2 regions of the Dysgonomonas sp. UBA7630 genome follow, and region 2 is predicted to be linked to the other one. Evidence: riboswitches for the same ligand, from Rfam matches in the RefSeq annotation. Region 2 holds a riboswitch; the other holds the start of a gene.
The links. Region 2 has a riboswitch for cobalamin ahead of B3P17_RS02940 (TonB-dependent receptor). Riboswitches for the same ligand answer to the same signal wherever they lie in the genome.
Positions count from the first base shown of each region.

Region 1: it holds a riboswitch for cobalamin, as region 2 does, so the genes downstream of both, B3P17_RS10310 (TonB-dependent receptor plug domain-containing protein) here and B3P17_RS02940 (TonB-dependent receptor) in region 2, are expected to answer to the same signal.

Region 1 covers NZ_DLIY01000023.1:93,817-100,406, forward strand. The annotation lists gene B3P17_RS10300 (MAC/perforin domain-containing protein) at 1-220, opposite strand, end outside; gene B3P17_RS10305 (DUF5074 domain-containing protein) at 379-1,497, opposite strand; gene B3P17_RS10310 (TonB-dependent receptor plug domain-containing protein) at 1,510-3,501, opposite strand; cobalamin riboswitch at 3,595-3,776, opposite strand; gene B3P17_RS10315 (RluA family pseudouridine synthase) at 3,990-4,931, shown strand; gene B3P17_RS10320 (helix-turn-helix domain-containing protein) at 4,944-5,498, shown strand; gene B3P17_RS10325 (AMP-binding protein) at 5,541-6,590, shown strand, end outside.
Region 2 covers NZ_DLIY01000006.1:95,641-107,252, forward strand. The annotation lists gene B3P17_RS02920 (TonB-dependent receptor) at 1-1,085, opposite strand, end outside; partial or broken gene B3P17_RS15855 (TonB-dependent receptor plug domain-containing protein) at 1,143-1,595, opposite strand; gene B3P17_RS02925 (sirohydrochlorin cobaltochelatase) at 1,639-2,574, opposite strand; gene B3P17_RS02930 (ABC transporter substrate-binding protein) at 2,571-3,701, opposite strand; gene B3P17_RS02935 (TonB-dependent receptor plug domain-containing protein) at 3,710-5,146, opposite strand; gene B3P17_RS02940 (TonB-dependent receptor) at 5,180-5,905, opposite strand; cobalamin riboswitch at 5,955-6,150, opposite strand; gene B3P17_RS02945 (cobyrinate a,c-diamide synthase) at 6,261-7,562, shown strand; gene B3P17_RS02950 (endonuclease/exonuclease/phosphatase family protein) at 7,762-8,634, shown strand; gene B3P17_RS02955 (GNAT family N-acetyltransferase) at 8,769-9,992, shown strand; gene B3P17_RS02960 (NAD(P)H-dependent oxidoreductase) at 10,117-10,671, opposite strand; gene B3P17_RS02965 (winged helix-turn-helix transcriptional regulator) at 10,750-11,103, shown strand; gene B3P17_RS02970 (NUDIX hydrolase) at 11,168-11,584, opposite strand.

The DNA.
Region 1 (6,590 bases), on a different contig from region 2:
CTTGAGGAATACCTATAACTCCGGTTTTTGTGGTGTTAGTTACGGAAGAAAATTTTGACTGATACTCAGAACGAACCCATGGAATATTATGGTCTCTTTCTTTTAAAACTACTTCGTTATTTGCCATTGAATAACCTGCTTCTTTATTCTTTTCATAGTGATCTTCACAGGAAAAAATAAGAAACGATAGACTAAGGATTAACAATAAATACTTTTTCATAATTTAAATTTTTTAGTAAATACAATATTTTATTTTAATAAGAATATAATTCCGTTCAAATTGAGTGATCTTCTGATTTACTAAATTTTTAATTTGATTTGTAGTTATTAATCATACAAACTCATAGAAATATAACTATGAGTTTGTATGAACTTCGCTTATTTGACTGTAGGATATGCTGCAATCGGATTTAAACCTTTTGTGTCAAATGTTTTAATTAATTTACCATCTGTATTGAAAACATACATATCTCCATCGGTCTTATAGTCTGATGTACCTATAAAGATATATTTCTTCACAGGATCAGATGATATACTATATGGTTTGTTCAATACAGTACCATCAGTAATAAAATTGTTAGTCAATACCTTTTCTGCTTTAGCATCGTATACGCTATATGTTATAATCTGATTCCAATTGGCATCGTATTGAGAATATATAATGTATATATTATCGTTACATATTGTCATCCATGTAGCATTTCCTACCTGAGTTACTTCTTGTGTATCTGCATCTATTCGTTGCAATGTATTTGGTACATCATTATAATTTCCATTTGATATTACATAGATATCCCCTTGACTATCTACAACCATTTTATCAGGATTTATAACAACATCCAGCTTCTTAAGCTCTGTAAAAGTCGCTACATCTACAACCGAAACTGTTTTATCATAACCAATAGCTGTATTATAGTCTAACCCTCCTGAATTTGCAACATATAATTTTCCTTTGGATGCTCGTACATATTCAGGGTTACGGCCAACTTTTACCTCAGCTTCAATTTTTAAAGTATTCGGATTTATTTTAGCCAAATACCCATCAAAATATGTGACATATACTTTACCATCATAAGCTGTAAGATTTCTCGGCTGTTGCTTTTTTCCTTCTTTAGTAGATTCTATAGTACTTAATATTTTACCCGTTTTGTCCAAAACATAAATAACAGCAGATCCTGATACTGCTATATAAGTTCTATCTCCGTAAGTTATTATATCTTGTCCAGTATCTCCCAGTCCTTTACTATTTATTGATTCGAAGACATTGTAAGTAACCTTTCCTGTTTCATAGTCGTAATAAGCAATATTTGCGTTATTACTTCCGCTTTTTCCACTATTTAATATATATGATCCTGTTCCTACCAAAGGTGGTTCAACAACAGGTGGCTCAACAATAGGTGGTTCAACAACAGGATAGCCTTCGTCATCACTACATGATGCGAATCCTAAAACTAATGCTACAAAGAGAAATGCGTAAAAAATTTTATTTATTTTCATATGAATAAATATTTAAAAATTATAATTAGCTGATATTGTAAAAGATCGTCCCGGCATAGGATAATATTGTACAATTTGATAATTCTTGTTTGTCAGATTAATTAAATTGAGTTGGAGGCGTAAGCTATTATTATTTAATATAAAAGACTTATTTAGTGAAATACTATGATCTGTATATGATTCTATCTCATTTTTTGGTATATTCTGATCAAGAGCGTAACGTTTGCCTGATATAATTACAGTATAGGCAAAATTTAACCAAGGGTTTTCTAAACTTACCGATGCCGAACCATAATGACGCGGTGTGTAAGGGATTTGATCTTTATAGTTTTTACTATTTTTATCTGTTACATCTATAACTCTCTGATAACTATAATTACCTGTGATATTTAATGATATTTGAGATGTTAACAATGCATGGAGACGCGTATTCAGATCCACCCCAGTCATATCTACCTTTCCATAATTGCGCATCTTAAAAATATTCATTGTAGGAAAAGGCACAATTTTATCATCTACTTTATTTCTGTAACCATCTAAAGATACACTCATAAAGTCAATGGTCTCAGATATTTTTTTTGTCCAAGTCAATCCTATATTGTATTGTGTAGCATATTCCGGTTTTAGATTTATATTGCCCATGCGTATGTAATACATATCATCAAAAGTTGGCACTCTGAATATCTTTTTATAAGATGCACGAAGTCTTAAATTGGCTTCTTCGAAAGGTAAGTATGATACACTTATAGATGGCGTTATCTTTTTCTTATCTTCAGGTGACTCTCCCGTTTGAAGACTTTCATCAACATAAGTAGCCAAAAGGCTTCCGGTTACGGTTAGATATTTATTAGTAAATTGAGCAGCCAAAGCTGTGAGTGATGAAATTCTCTTCGGCTTGTCTACATCTTCAAAATTACTGTTCAATCTATTCTGAAATATATCTTCAAATAAACTTATAGATAGATATTTAAGAGGTTTGCATATCATACCTGCTGATGCATAGTATTCATACTGAGTGATGCGGTCTTCTTGTTTGTTTTCTGCTGTATTATTGGTTATTGACAGATATTTATAATGGTTGCGGCTAAATTTTAATTGTCCTTTTATACTTATTTTATCATTAACTTTATTTTTGTAATATAGCTGGGAGAACAAATCCTTGTTCCAGACTCTTTCTTCATTGTCGTCTCTGTAGAAAATTACAGAACCCGGCAAACCTCTCTCCGAATCATAATAATTTACCTTAAATTTCAGCTCGCCAGCTTTACCCATACTCCCATAAAGGTTTAATTCTGTACGCCAGATATTGACATCCGAATTTCTACGCTTACGTTCTTCTGTCTGGTCGGCATTCTTAAATGTAAATTTATATCTTCCGTCTGCTCTTTCCCATCCTGTATTTAACGAAAGAGAGAATTTCTTATTCAGTCGGTGTGCATAATAGACAGTAGGATTGAAAAGCCCATAAGAACCAGCTTTAACTTGTATATTTCCATTATATGATTTATTCTTAAAGGCAGGGTTTGATGTTATTACCTCTAATAAGCCGGCTGATGCATATGATCGTGCAGATTGGAATATATCGTCAGATTGACCAATGGAGAGACTTATCATGGAAACATTTTCCAACGAAAAACGGCTGATATCAATCTGTCCGGATTGAACATTACTCATCGTAACACCATCATAACTAACTGCAGTATGTTGTGCCCCCATCCCCCTTATTGAGACAGTCTTCATACCTCCAATACCTCCATAATCTTTTACTGTAACTCCCGAAAAACGACGTACAGCATCAGACACGGACAGTATTCCTATTCGTTCAATCTCTGTATTATCAATCACTTGAAGTGGAGTTGTAGATCGTGAGACAGAAGGTTTGATCTGTGCAGAAATTTCTATCTCTGACAGTTTCTTTGCATTGAGACTATCATTAATCTGAGCCTGTACATGCATACAGCCTACTACAAATAAAAATATAAGGGAGAATAAAAAAGTCCTCATCTTCACAAATTATTCAATAAAATGCTTTCGATAAGAACAAAGAAAAGACTATATAATCTTAACACTGTTTCTTAAGCTCTATTCCTCGAAAGCTGTCCGAACTATTACTTTGCAGGTCTTCTGACTTACTCCAACTTGTACAGCCTTCCCATTTTGAATAACAGTGGCTATGTTGCACAAGCTTTACAGAGCTTACAGCAGCGGGTCTGTTCAGGATTTTCACCTGATTCCCTTTTAATTCGTTAACAAACGAAACAAAGTGCTGCAAAGGTAAGGATAAATTATATTGAAAGACAAAATATAAATGTTAATTCCACTAGCATGCTTCATGCGAAAGATATTATCCTGTGTTTTATGCCTCTATGCATTAAAATTCTCCAACCTTAAGCAGCCATGATTTAAATTAATATTTGTAAATCGACATCTAATGTTGTGTTTATCTTAAAAGAAAAACGCTTACCTTTGTTTCATATTCATATATAAATGAAATGAGGAATACAACCAGAGATAAAGTATTGCAGGAAATAAAAGTTGATCAACCGGCTCAATTGCTAGATTTCCTTGTCCAAAAAGAAGTACGTAAAAGCCGCAACGCAGTGAAATCGCTTCTTGCACATAAACAAATCAAAGTAAACGGAAAGCTTATCACCCAATTCGATTTCGAACTGAAGGCAAAAGATAAGGTCTCTGTTATGAAATACGATCAGTCTCGAAAAGAAAAGAGATTGAAGGGATTAAAGATTGTATTTGAAGACGACGACTTACTCGTCATCGAAAAAGAAGCAGGATTTCTATCTGTAGCTACAGATAAGGAAAAGTCACGCACTGTATATAACTCTCTGAATGAATACGTAAAGAAAAAAGATAAAAAAGCACGTGTTTATGTTCTGCATCGCCTCGACAGAGAAGTTTCGGGACTTATGATCTTTGCGAAAGACATGGAGCTCCAGGATATTTTCCAGAAAAACTGGGACAACCTTGTACCTAAGTATTCATACATGGCAATTGTAGAAGGACGTCCGAACCCTAAAAATGGAACTGTAACATCGTGGCTTACCGAGAACAAGAACTTTGTAATGATGTCATCTCTTATCGATAACGGAGGACTGAAATCTGTTACTCATTACAAGACACAAAAATCGAAAGGTGGCTATTCATTATTGGATTTTGACCTTGAAACACGACGCAAAAATCAAGTAAGAGTACACATGCAACAGATCGGACATCCGATTGTTGGCGATAAGAAATATGGTGCTTCAAATAATCCGATCAAAAGAATTGCCCTTCATGCCGGGGGACTAATTTTGAAACATCCAAGAACAGGGGAATTGCTTGAATTTAAAGCCGGCATCCCTAAAGCAATGCAAATACTAATATCCGAAACACAAAAAGAAAGAAAGGATAAGCCCGAAAAAGAGGAATCAATTTAATACATTTTAGGTATGAATGAAGATATTAAGCAGATAGGTCAGCGTCTGAAAGGCCTCCGTGAGGCTTTGGATATGACGACCGAAGAGTTCGCTTCATCATGTGGTATCGATCCTGTGGTATACCTCGAATATGAAGAAGGGAGAAAAGATTTGACTATCAGTACACTGAAAAACATTGCTTCGAAACATAATATAGATGTTTCTGTACTGATGTTTGCCGACGAACCTCGCATGAGCAGCTATTTTTTGACGCGCAAGGGAAAAGGTTTAGCTGTGAAGCGTGTTTCAGATTACAGCTATCAGACGCTAGCCGGTGGATTTAACAATCGAAAGGCTGATGTGTTTGAAGTCACAGTAGAACCCAAGCAAGATAGTGTAAGGATACATCATAGCACACATACCGGGCAAGAGTTTAACCTTATCCTTGAAGGACGGATGCTTTTACAAATAAATGGGAAAGATTTGATATTGGAAGAAGGTGATAGTATCTACTTCGATTCAAGCCTACCCCATGGAATGAAAGCTTTGGACGGAAAGCGAGTGAAGTTTATTGCTGTTGTGCTGTAAGCTGGTATTTTCATTTACTAAAAGATTAATCACCATTATATAATGTTGGAAAAATTTGTAAAACAAATTCATTTTACTTCAACTGAAGATTTTGCAAAGCATTATCACGTTGAGATTCCTGATAATTTTAATTTTGGATATGATGTAGTTGATGAATGGGCACGAATAAACCCTACCAAAAGAGCTATTTGTTGGGGAAATGACCAGGGAGAACACATCGATTTCACATTTGCAGACATCAAAGAACAGAGCGACCGTACAGCTGCTTATTTTCAGTCGTTAGGCATAGGACATGGAGATATGGTAATGCTTATCATGAAACGACGCTACGAATTTTGGTTTGCTGTTATAGCTCTGCACAAGATAGGCGCTGTTGCGATTCCGGCGACTCATCTATTAACAAAAAAAGACATCGTTTATCGCAATAATGCGGCAAGTATAAAAGCAATCCTGAGTGTAAATGACGAAACTGTCATAAGTCACATAAATGAAGCAATGGCGGAGTCGCCAACAGTGAAGTGCCTTATTGCATGCGGGGAAAATATACCTTCGGGATGGAACGATTTCCATAAAGGAATAAAAGAAGCGAAGCCTTTTGTACGTCCCGATCATGTAAATACCAATGATGATATTTCTCTGCTGTATTTTACTTCAGGTACAACAGGAGAACCGAAAATGGTAATTCACAATTTTGCTTACCCTTTAGGGCATATTGTAACAGCTAAATATTGGCACAACCTGCACGAAAACAGCCTGCATCTTACAGTTGCCGATACGGGATGGGCAAAAGCCGTCTGGGGAAAACTATACGGACAGTGGATAGCCGGTGCGGCTGTAATGGTATTTGATCATGAAAAATTTACACCTCAATTGGTATTACACCTTATAGAGAAACATAAAATCACTTCTTTTTGCGCACCTCCGACAGTATTCCGCTTTATGATTCGCGAAGACCTGTCTCACTACGACTTATCTTCGTTGGAGTACGCCACTACAGCAGGTGAAGCTCTCAATCCATCTGTTTTCGAGGCATTCTATAAAGGTACAGGAATAAAGATGATGGAGGCTTTCGGGCAAACTGAAACCACGCCG
Region 2 (11,612 bases):
TAAATAGAAAGCTCTGATATGGGTAGGAATACCATTCCGGCACGGTATGTAAATGCAGAATTGGTCGCAATACTATATTGAGCTTGCTCTGATTTGTGATATTCACGTATGCCATCATAAGTATTTGCCCCTGTACGCATATATTTGTACATATCATATCTTGCAGCCAGCAATAATTTGAATTTTTCGTGAAACTCTATTAAATCCTGAAAATAGATTCCGTGTGTATAATCTTTGGTTATAATTACTTTACTAAACTTTGATTTCATGTATCCCATGCTCTGAGGGTTGTTTACAGCTATAATAGAGTATATTCCAGGGCCATAAATATCATATTCTCTATTGAATTTATCGTTTTCCGGAGCATTATTATATCCTGTATATGAATTGCGAAACATTTGAGAAAATGAATAGCCCCCTATGAAATTGTGTTTGATATTCCCTGTATAAAAATCGCCGGATAATTCTAGTTGATTACCTAAAGTTTTAGCTATATGAGAAAAACGCAAAGGATATGTAAGCTGAACAGAGTCGAGATTTATATACATCTTGTAAGTCCCCTTATCTATATAATGTTTGTATACAGAATTCATACTGTACAAATAGCTGAGCTCTTCTGTTCCCAGATAATTTATGTCATCATACTTGTATGATAAATAATTTGTTAACTTCATAGACTTGCTGAATTTTTTCTCATACTTTCCTGATATATCCCATCCGTTGTTTTTAAGAAAATCAGATTCATTATTATATCTCTTCTTTTCATTTAATCCCGGGATTTCTTGCCCTGCCTTCAAGTAAAGAGTGCCGTCTGTGTTATATACATCGGCCATCATTACAGGAGGAAGTCCTGTTTCAGTACCATACCAGTCTCGATGAAAACTACCCCTTACATCAATTTTACTTGTCGCATCGATATCTGCACCAAGAGCTAAATATCCGGAGAGCCGCTTGTTACCTGTAGCACGCCATCCATCCTGATCGCCATAATTAAAATTTGCACGGTAATTCACCGGACCGGCAAGGTTACCTCCGAAATCCATATTTGCCTGCTTGTTGTTCCAACTGCCATACGACATTTTCATGTTAACTACAGTTTGAGGTGTAGGAGATTTCCTTACAATATTCAATACTCCTCCCAATACAGAATGCCCATACAATACAGAAGCAGGTCCTTTCAAAAGTTCCATAGATTCTACATTGGTAAGATCAGAAAAGGGATACGAATTTATCATAGTACGCTCATCTCTTACTCCGTCAATCATAATGGGCGTATAAGTCATACCTCGCACATAGAGCGTCTGAAAGGCTCCATAGCTGGTATTCATTCTTACACCGGGTAAAAATTTCACAGCATCTTCAATATTTGAGATTCCTCTTATTTCGAGATCTTTGTAAGAAACTGTACTTACTGACATTGGTAGATATTGTAAAGGAACATTCAGTTTTCCTATCTCTACTTTCTTTTTGGATGTTCCGAGTATCTCAACTTCCTGGATAGAATATACAGTATCGGTCATACTTTTGTTCTGAGCAAAAGTATTTACGGAAAATATTATGATAATTATTATATAAAGTATACGTTTCATAAACATTAGTAAAAAATATTAGCTTTTTAAGTGTCCTATAGATAAACCTTTAGTATTCAGGTGTTATCTTTTCTCCCGTTTTTTCATATATGGATTTTTTCTCCATTATATCGATTTTACGATGAGTAGTTATAAATTGTAGATGAGATAAATATATTTCCCTGATTTTAGGGTTTTCTCCTAGCCCCTGAAGGTTTTCAGTTACAGATAAACCTTCTTTTTTAAGATTTTCGACCCAATCTCCAGCAATATCATTCTTTGCATGTTCTCCGGCTACAAACATAAATGGCATAAGAACAACCTCTTTCAAGCCCGAATCCTTTAATTGTGCTAAAACATCATCAAATTCGGGATAGCCTTCTACAGTTCCTACAAAGCAGTTTGTATGCCCCTTCGCTTTAAGCATATAATCGAGCATCGCATATTGGGCTGTAGTAGCATCATAAGTTCCATGTCCGACCCATATATAGGCAACATTTTTTTTATTTTCTACGGTTAAAACCTTTATAACTTCTTCGTAGTCTTGTGGAGAATAAAGCAATGGCGTACCTATACGTACATCCTTAAACAGTCCGCTCACATCTTCTACATTTTTGTACAAAGATTCCATTTCCACTCCATCGATAATAGTGGAAGACTGTATTAATATATGTGTGTATCCATCAGCATGAAGTTGTTTTAAAGCTTCTAATGGATTCACTTTATAGATACCACGTACAGAAAGCCTTTTGATAACAATACGTGAAGAATATGCTTCTCTTACTTCAATGGAAGGGAAAACTTGTTTCACCTGATTATTTAAAGCTTCTATTGTCAGTTCGCGAGTGTCGTCATGAGTAGTACCAAAATGAACTATCAGAATAGCAGCTTTATCGTTTGCCTGCATACTTTTAAAAATATCAGAATACTCGTAACTACCTCCACTATGTGCAAATGTTGCAACAGTGGTAAATAGTATCATAATATATAATAAAATCCTTTTCATAATATCTCTTCATCTAATGATTTGAAATAGCTTAATTTATTATCTGTGAATAAATTCGGATGAAATATTTTTGCCATGTCTTTCAATATAGAATCGGGATGAATCGGCAAATCCTCAAAATAATGGACTCTGCCGGTATTACATCCCCATATCTGTTTTTTATTAAAAGCACCAAACTGGGCATATATTTTATCTTCTTGTTTCAACCTATTATATGTGAAATCTTCTTCTCGATTGTACTTCAACAGCCAGATATCAGCCAATCCTGCTTTGTCGAGTACCATTTCGGCAGACAAGCGTGTCGATCCGGTTGAATTATCATCATTCCAAACGTATTCGCCTCCCGCATCACGTATCAGATTTGCCAGATAGCTTTTTCCTCCAGCAATTCGCCATGTTTTACCAAATTTCAGGTCGTTGAATACTGTTGGTTTATTAGATGCATTCTTTACCCTATCTTTTATTTCATTGTATCTGCGTTCTGTTTCTTGGAAAAGCGAGTCGGCTAGCGCTTTTTTTCCGTAAAACAATGCATGGAAGCGTATCCATTCGGCACGACCGAGAGCAGTATCTTCCATATAGTCAGTAGTAGCAATGATAGGAATTCTTAACTTATCCAAATAGCCCATGCCGGTTTCCATCGCTGATACAATAAGTGCAGATGGCATCAGATTGATTAATTGTTCAACATCCGGTTTATGCATACTGCCCAAATCTATAATCTTTCCGGCTTTCAATCGTTCTTGGATATAAGGCAGGTCTATATATTTGGCCTGACAGACCCCTGTTATACGATGATGTTCATCTATTTCTTGCAACATACTACATTGAATCGTAGAAAAAGCGATCACAGTTGGCAATGGTACTTTTACGATAGTTCCTTTAGGCAGGTTCGTCGGAATTTCTTTATCACGATCAATTAATATATATCGGTAGAGAGTACGCACTGTATCCCAAGGGTCACGTACGGTTACCAATTTGTAATCTTCATATTGTTCTACATTGAATCCACGAGCATGTCTTAGCTGATATTTTTCAATATTTTCATTCTCCTTATTCCCGATCGAAGAACAGGAATAAAGAATTGAGCAGAAAACAAAGAGGTATAATAAGTTTGAAGATTTCATAAACAATCTTACTTACTAAACTTAATTTTCAGGCTGGCATAAAATGTACGTCCGGGTGATAAAGTCGCATAATTGCGGTTGAAAGGTTTATCATCTACAAAGTCAAAGATATTTTCAATACCTAAACCCGGTTCAAATACAAGACCATTTATACTCTTGAATGTATGACGTGTAGCAAAGTTCCATAATTGATAAGCACGTGCATCATCACCATCATCATAATATCTACGGCTTTGCAGGCGTCCGTTTAAATTAAAATTTGACTTGAATAACCCGAAATCTTTAAACCAATTCAGGTTAACATTTCCTGTATGACGACTTATACGTTGAAGACGCTTACCTGTATCTAGGTCTTTAGCATTCACATAACTATATCCTCCTCCTAAGGTAAGGTTATAACCAAGGTATGAATTAAAAGTAAAGTCTACACCTTGAATACGAGATCTACCTATATTATGATACGATGATTTCTTATTATATCCTTCAGCTATTTCTTCAGGTGTTAATTCTATTTCATATGTGTCGATTTTGTTTTTAAGGTTGTTAACATAACCTGTAACAGCCAATGAAAGAAAATCCTTTATATATTCAGCATTGACAGAATAATAGTTTGAGCTTTCGGGCTTCAGATCTTTATTCCCTACACTTAAAGTGGTTTTACCTTTGCTGGTAACTTCAGTTTTCATGAATAACTGTTTTAAGTCAGGTGTTTTAAAACCTGTAGCGTATGATACTCTGAAATTGAAATCATTAAGAGTATACATCGCGCTGACTTTAGGTGTAACCCTGTTTTTGAAGGTTTCATTGTATATATATCTAACTCCGGGAACAATATTCAGCTTTCCGAAAAGATTTATTTCATCCTGAGCATAAAAAGCCAGCGTATAAACATTTCTGGAACCTCCGATGCTATCTGCCGGAGCATATAGGTTGTCTACCTTGTACTCTGACCCTACAGTTACTTTATTGAACTTTCCGGCGTTGAATGTACCTTTCAAATTTACATTATTGTACTTCTGCCTTCTCACAAATTCTTCATCTCCCGGCATAAATGTGACACCGTTTTTGTCTTTGGTTTCTTTCAGGTAAGCTTTAAAATATTCAAAACGGTCGGTATTCCAGTCTAATGAAATCAAACCATTATTTTTCAATAAATATTTTGCACCGGCACCAAACGAATAGTCGACATATTTCATATCGAACCCATAAGCACTTACAGGTCGTTTAAACTTTTTGTCGAAAAGACTTCCCTCTACATACATGCTCAATTCTTTTGTCGCTTTATAACCAAAACGCTGGCTGAAAACATCTGAATAGAAGCGTAACATGGCTTGTTTATCCGTATCTACTTCTTCATCGTTTATTATTTCCTTTTTATTAAGTTGCCAACCGTCAGCCTGATTTCGCTGAAAAGAAGTAGAGGAGGAGAAACCTCCTACATTCAAGTACAGGTTAGCATTTTGAGTAAATTGTCCATACTAAGAGAGGCGTGTCTCTGTAGAGAAGTTCACCAAATCTTTTGGCTTATTGGTTATAATATTAATAACTCCAGCTATTGCATCCGAACCATATAAAGAAGAGGCGGCTCCTTTCAAGACTTCTATACGCTTGATATTTCCCATATCAATGCGGTTCAGATCGACGTTACCACCCACATCGCCCCCAAGCTTTTTTCCATCGACTAACACAAGTATATATCTATTACTTAATCCATTCAGCTGCATATACGAACCCATTGCATTAGGAGTGAATGACATAGAGGGATTTAAGGCAATCATGGCATTTTCGAAGGTAGGAATATTCGTGTTTTGGAGTTCCCTCTGAGAAATAACATCTATTGCAACGGGCGAGTTTTTAAGTTTGTTGATTGTGCCGGTACCTGTTACTACTACTTCATTCAGTTTAAGAGGGGAATGTTTCATACGAATAAGGATGTTGTCATTAGATCTGTTTATTGTCTCACGAGCTCCATTATAATCCAGTGCACTAATTCTTAGAAGATTATTACCTTCCGGGATTTTTTCAAGACTAAACTCACCCTTCAAATCTGTGGATGTTCCAATGGTTGTGTACTCAATCCATACGCTGGCGCCAGCGATCGGCTTTTCATTTTCATCAACAACTCTTCCGCGCAAGCTCAACTGAGCGAACGAAATACTTGCAATACAGCATAGCAATGCTGTTAGCATAATTCTTAGTTTCATTAAAAAAGAAGTATAATGTTAGTTAATTATATTCCTGACCCCGGGAATATCTATTAATTTATGCTAGGCAGGTTTCCTGACTTGTTCCATTTTGAGAGGCCTTCCCATCATTGTGACAGTGGCAGTGGTGATACTCAAAATTTTATGGAATTCACAGTAGCGGGCACTGTTTCGGATTCTGACCGAATTCCCTTTTATGCAACAGACGAATGTCTGAATACATCACCTAAGCGGCTTCAAAGGTAATTGAAAAAAAATAGGATTAAAAAGAATTCTTAAAAAATATATTTTCTTGGTAAAATTCATTTCATTGATGGCTTTTTATACTTTTGCTGAAAATAAAACCAGATTACTCATGAAAGAGATTTCCAGCTTTCTTATAGCTGCGCCAAGTTCGGGTTCAGGAAAAACAACGGTTACTTTAGGCTTATTGAGAGCATTAAAGAACAGAGGGCTTAAAGTACAACCATTTAAGTGTGGACCAGATTATATAGATACCAAATATCATGATATGGCTTCAGGTAAAAAGTCGGTTAATCTCGATTTATTCTTATCAACAGAGAATCACGTCAGATATCTGTACTCAAAATACGCATCAGGAAATGATGCTTGTATTACTGAAGGAGTGATGGGGCTATTTGATGGATATGACAAGATGAAAGGAAGCAGTGCCGAAATTGCAGGACTATTGAATATCCCTGTTGTTATGGTTATAAATGCCAAATCTATGGCATATTCAGCAGCTCCGTTATTGTATGGATTCAAAGAATTTTATGAAAAGATAAATGTCTTAGGAGTAATTTTTAACTATGTTGGATCCGAAAGTCATTATAAATTTCTCGCAGATGCTTGCCACGATGTCGGTATAGTCCCATTAGGCTACCTGCCTAAAAATGAAAATCTGACTGTGCCTTCACGTCATTTGGGATTAAGTATCGATCAAGATTTTCTTCTAGATGACTTTGCTAATATTGCCGCATCAATTGTAGAAAAACATATTGATATTGATAAATTGCTATCATATACGCAAGTCAAAATAGGAAATCCAGAATTACATCGAATTAAAGAACATTCCTCTCTGAATCTGAAAATAGCAGTTGCAGCCGACGAAGCCTTCAATTTTATGTATCATGAAAATATAGAATATTTAAGAAAAATAGGAGAGGTGACCTTCTTTAGTCCTTTAACAGACAGATATTTGCCAAAGTCAGATTTTGTTTATTTCCCGGGAGGATATCCTGAATTATATGCAAAACAGCTAAGCGAAAATAAACTGCTACATAGGGCTATTAAGGATTATGCGGAAAATGGAGGAAATATTCTTGCAGAATGTGGTGGAATGATGTATCTGTCTTCATCTATAGCAGATAAGGATGGGATAGAATATCCAATGGTAGATATTTTCAAGCAAAAGGCTTCAATGGAAAACATGAAGCTTAAATTAGGATACCGTCAATTTGAATATAATAGTATAACTATTAGAGGACACGAATTTCATTATTCACATATTGAAAATAACATGGAAAGTATAACGCAGCAGTATAATGCAAAGGAGGTTCCAGTAGATACAAAGTTATTACGCTACAAAAATGTAATTGCAGGATATACTCATATATATTGGGCTGAGATGGAGAATTTGTTACATTTATTTAAGTGATAAAAGTGTAGTTTGTATCAAGTGCACCAACTCTGATGATTGGTTACAACTCATAATAACATAGTTTATCATATGTATCGATATATAAGTTTTTTTATCAGTTCTATTGCATAAACCGTTATAGAAAGTTATAATCTGAGAATATATCATCAAGAAATTATATTTACTTATTACCTTTAATTCTCAAATTAATTAAATAATGAAACAAATTTTTATTAGTGCAGTATTATTCATGACTGCCTTTACTCTAAATGCACAAAAATTTAATGTAGGAACGTATAATGTTAGAAATGACAATTCATCCGATGTGGGTAATATGTGGAAAGATCGCTTTCCGTATATTGCAAAGTTAGTACAGTATCACGACTTTGATTTCTTTGGAACTCAGGAGGCTTTACCGAATCAATTAAAGGATATGAAAATTGCTCTACCCGGTTATGATTATTACGGGGAGGGAAGAGACGGTAACGGACAAGGGGAGCATTCCGCAATATTTTACAAAACAGACAAATACAGAGTACTGAGTAATGGAGACTTCTGGTTGTCTGCCACACCTAATGTACCTTCTAAAAGTTGGGATGCTCCTTGTTGCAACCGTATTTGTACATGGGTTGAATTACAGGATATCAAATCAGGCAAGAGCTTCTTCGTTTTCAGTGCTCATTATGATTATGAAAAAGATTATGCACGCAACGAAAGTAGTAAATTGATATTGACTAAAATCAAAGAAATAGTAGGGGATAATCCCGTCATATTTATGGGAGACCTAAATGGAGGAATGGATAGTTCTTGGGCTCAGCTTCTTAATAACTCGGAAGTCTTAAGAGATACCTATTATGATGTTGAACAACCGTATGCCAATAACTCGTCATATAATGCTTGGGGAAAGCCTCTTGAAGAATTAGACAATTTAGATAGAGCTATTATAAGCAACAACGAAATATTGGATCATATCTATTTCAGTAAGCACTTTAAGACAAAAAGATGGGGAATGTTAACTGATACTTATAACATCGGCAAATTTCCTTCAGATCATTTTCCGATATTAGTAAATGCAGAATGGGCTAATTAGGTTAATTTTAAAGGAAAGAAATCGGAATATTTATTTCTGTCCTCTTACAGTATAGATATAATGTAAACATTTTTTTTCTGTATCCTGTTAAATAAGAAAACTTAAGACCTTTTATAAATAACATAATTCCAGTTATGGAAAGAAATAAAATAAGGGAGCGTTTAATCTTAAAACCTTTTGGCTTAGAATATATAGACCAATTTAATGAATTGTTGCGTTATGTATTTCAGGTAACCAATAACGATATCCTGCAAAGTGGATATAAGGATGGCGAGATTGTAAAGTCTAAACGTCCCATTCTCAAGAATGCAGATGTTATTGGATGGTTTAATGATGATCAGCTAATCTCTCAATTATGTATTTATCCCTGTCAAGTAAATATTCATGGAAAAATATTTTCAATGGGAGGGTTAACAGGAGTAGGTACATATCCTGAATATGCAAACCTTGGTTTGATGAATGATCTCATAAAATCAGGTCTAGAAATAATGAAGAATAAAGGACAATGGATCTCTTATCTCTATCCCTATTCTATCCCTTATTATCGGCGTAAAGGGTGGGAGATAATGTCCGATCATTTGACTTTTACAATAAAAGATAGCCAGATACCCAAAAACATTGCCGTAAAAGGCTTTGCTGAAAGATTATCTGTTAACGATCCGGATGTAATCTCGGTCTATGATAAATTTGCACGGAGCAACCACGGGGCTTTAATACGAGCTACACAAGAGTGGGAGGAATATTGGAGATGGGAAAATGAAGAGGAAAGAACCGCGGCTGTTTATTATGATAAAGATGACATTCCGCAAGGATATATCTTATATTGGATAGAAGAAGATATATTTCATATCAAAGATATTATATATCTAAATCAAGAAGCAAGAATAGGACTATGGAATTTTGTTTATGCTCATTACTCAATGATAGAAGAGGTACAAGGAAATATATACAAGAATGATCCTCTTCATTTCTTTTTGGATGATGGACAGATACAAGAGACAATCGAACCTTATTATATGGCTAGAATAGTTGATGTGGTTGAATTTCTTAATAATTTTCCGTTTAAAAACCTGGATGTATTTACTCCTTTCCATTTTGTAGTTTCCGATTCGATCGCAGAATGGAATAGGGGAGCGTTTGGCTTAGTTAAAGATGATAAAGGCAGGCTTACTCATACAAGTGAAGCTGTAGGTAAGCCTGTATATCTCGATATTCAAACATTGACAACTATGCTTATGTCGTATCGTAGTCCTTCATATCTGCATCGGATTGAACGACTTCAGGCAGATAATGATATCATTGAAGTCCTAGAACAAATAATACCAGATAATCAACCGTATTTTTCTGATTATTTTTAATTACTTTTTCTATAATAATAATTGAAGCTTTATATCTCTTACTTGACTTGCTTTCTATTCCACTATGAGATGTGATTTAAGCAATAGACCTGACAAGAGTCATTCTCAATTTTGCATATATTTGCTAAACTTTTTTACTGCATTCAGATAATAGAGATATTAGTTTTTCAGCATGTCTTTCAGCCCTGTCTTTTATTTCATACTCACCATAACCGGACACACCGGATGTTCCATGAAAATATACAGGGTCAATGTAATTCATTTGTGCAAAATATGCTGTCTGTTCCATATTTTTACAAAATTCTAAAACCCGAAAATGATGCTTTTCAAGTGTTCTATACTGGTCTTCAAATGCACCTACGGTAAAACTCGGTACAAAATTCTTGCCTTTTAGTTTGTCACCTTGTGAACCATAAGCAAACTGATGAACAAATACATAGTCAAACCACTGCTTTAAGATTGCAGGCATATTGTACCAGTAAAATGGATACTGAAACACGACTGTATTGTGCCTCAACAAAGCGTCCTGTTCGGCTTGCACATCAATACTAAAGTCAGGATAAAGAGCGTGCAAGTTTCGAATTTCTATATCCAAATTACTTTTTTGCAATCGTTCTACAATAGTTTTATTTGCTATCGATTTATTAAAATTGGGATGAGCTAAAATAAGTAATGCCATACTATAATAATTTTAGTTGCAAAACTAATTATAGTAATTTACCTTTGCAATAACTATCATAATGGATAGGTTGGAGGTATGGCAAAGAATATTGAATTTAATGGAAAAATGTATCATTGCACAGTCAGTTTGGCAATGGATATGATTGGAGGAAAGTGGAAAGTAGTGATATTATATTACTTAAAAGATGGAGAAAAGCGTTATAGCCAATTGCGAAAGGAAATGCCGGATATAACCGAGATGACATTGAGCCTCCAATTGAAACAACTGGAAGAAGTCGGATTAATATCAAGAACTGTGTATGGCGAAAAGCCTCCAATGAAAGTTATATACAAACTCACTCCATTTGGACATACCTTCGTGCCTGCTCTCGAAGCGATAAACAACTGGGGACATACCGTAGTCAGAAAAAAGTGCGAGGCTGTCGATTAGAATATATTGTATTTAGTAAATTCGTCTATTTATAAGAATAATATTTTCTGTTAGGAACTTCTCCTTAAATTACTAATCCATCAGCCTTTAGTCTTTTAAATATCTGAAGTACACCTATAACTTGTGCCGGTTCCTGTTCATAGCTATAACTATCAAAAAACTTGATAGCTTCGATCTCATTATTCGGGGATATATTTTCGTGCAGTTCGTATAAATAACAATCTTGCTCCATTATCAGATTTTCCTCTTCACCATATGCGGGCGCAGTAATATGGCAATAGTATTTTAGCAACTTAACATCTATTTTGAGAGTTAGTTCTTCCCATATTTCTCTCACTAAAGATTGTTGAGCTAATTCATCCGTCTCAATTTTTCCTCCGGGCAAATACCATGCTCTTTTATTATTACTATAAGCTAGGAGCAGCTTGTCATTTTTTATAACAAGAAGCCCTACAGTACGAATAAATTTTATTTTGCACATATTTCTCTAACCATTTTTGTTTTATTTC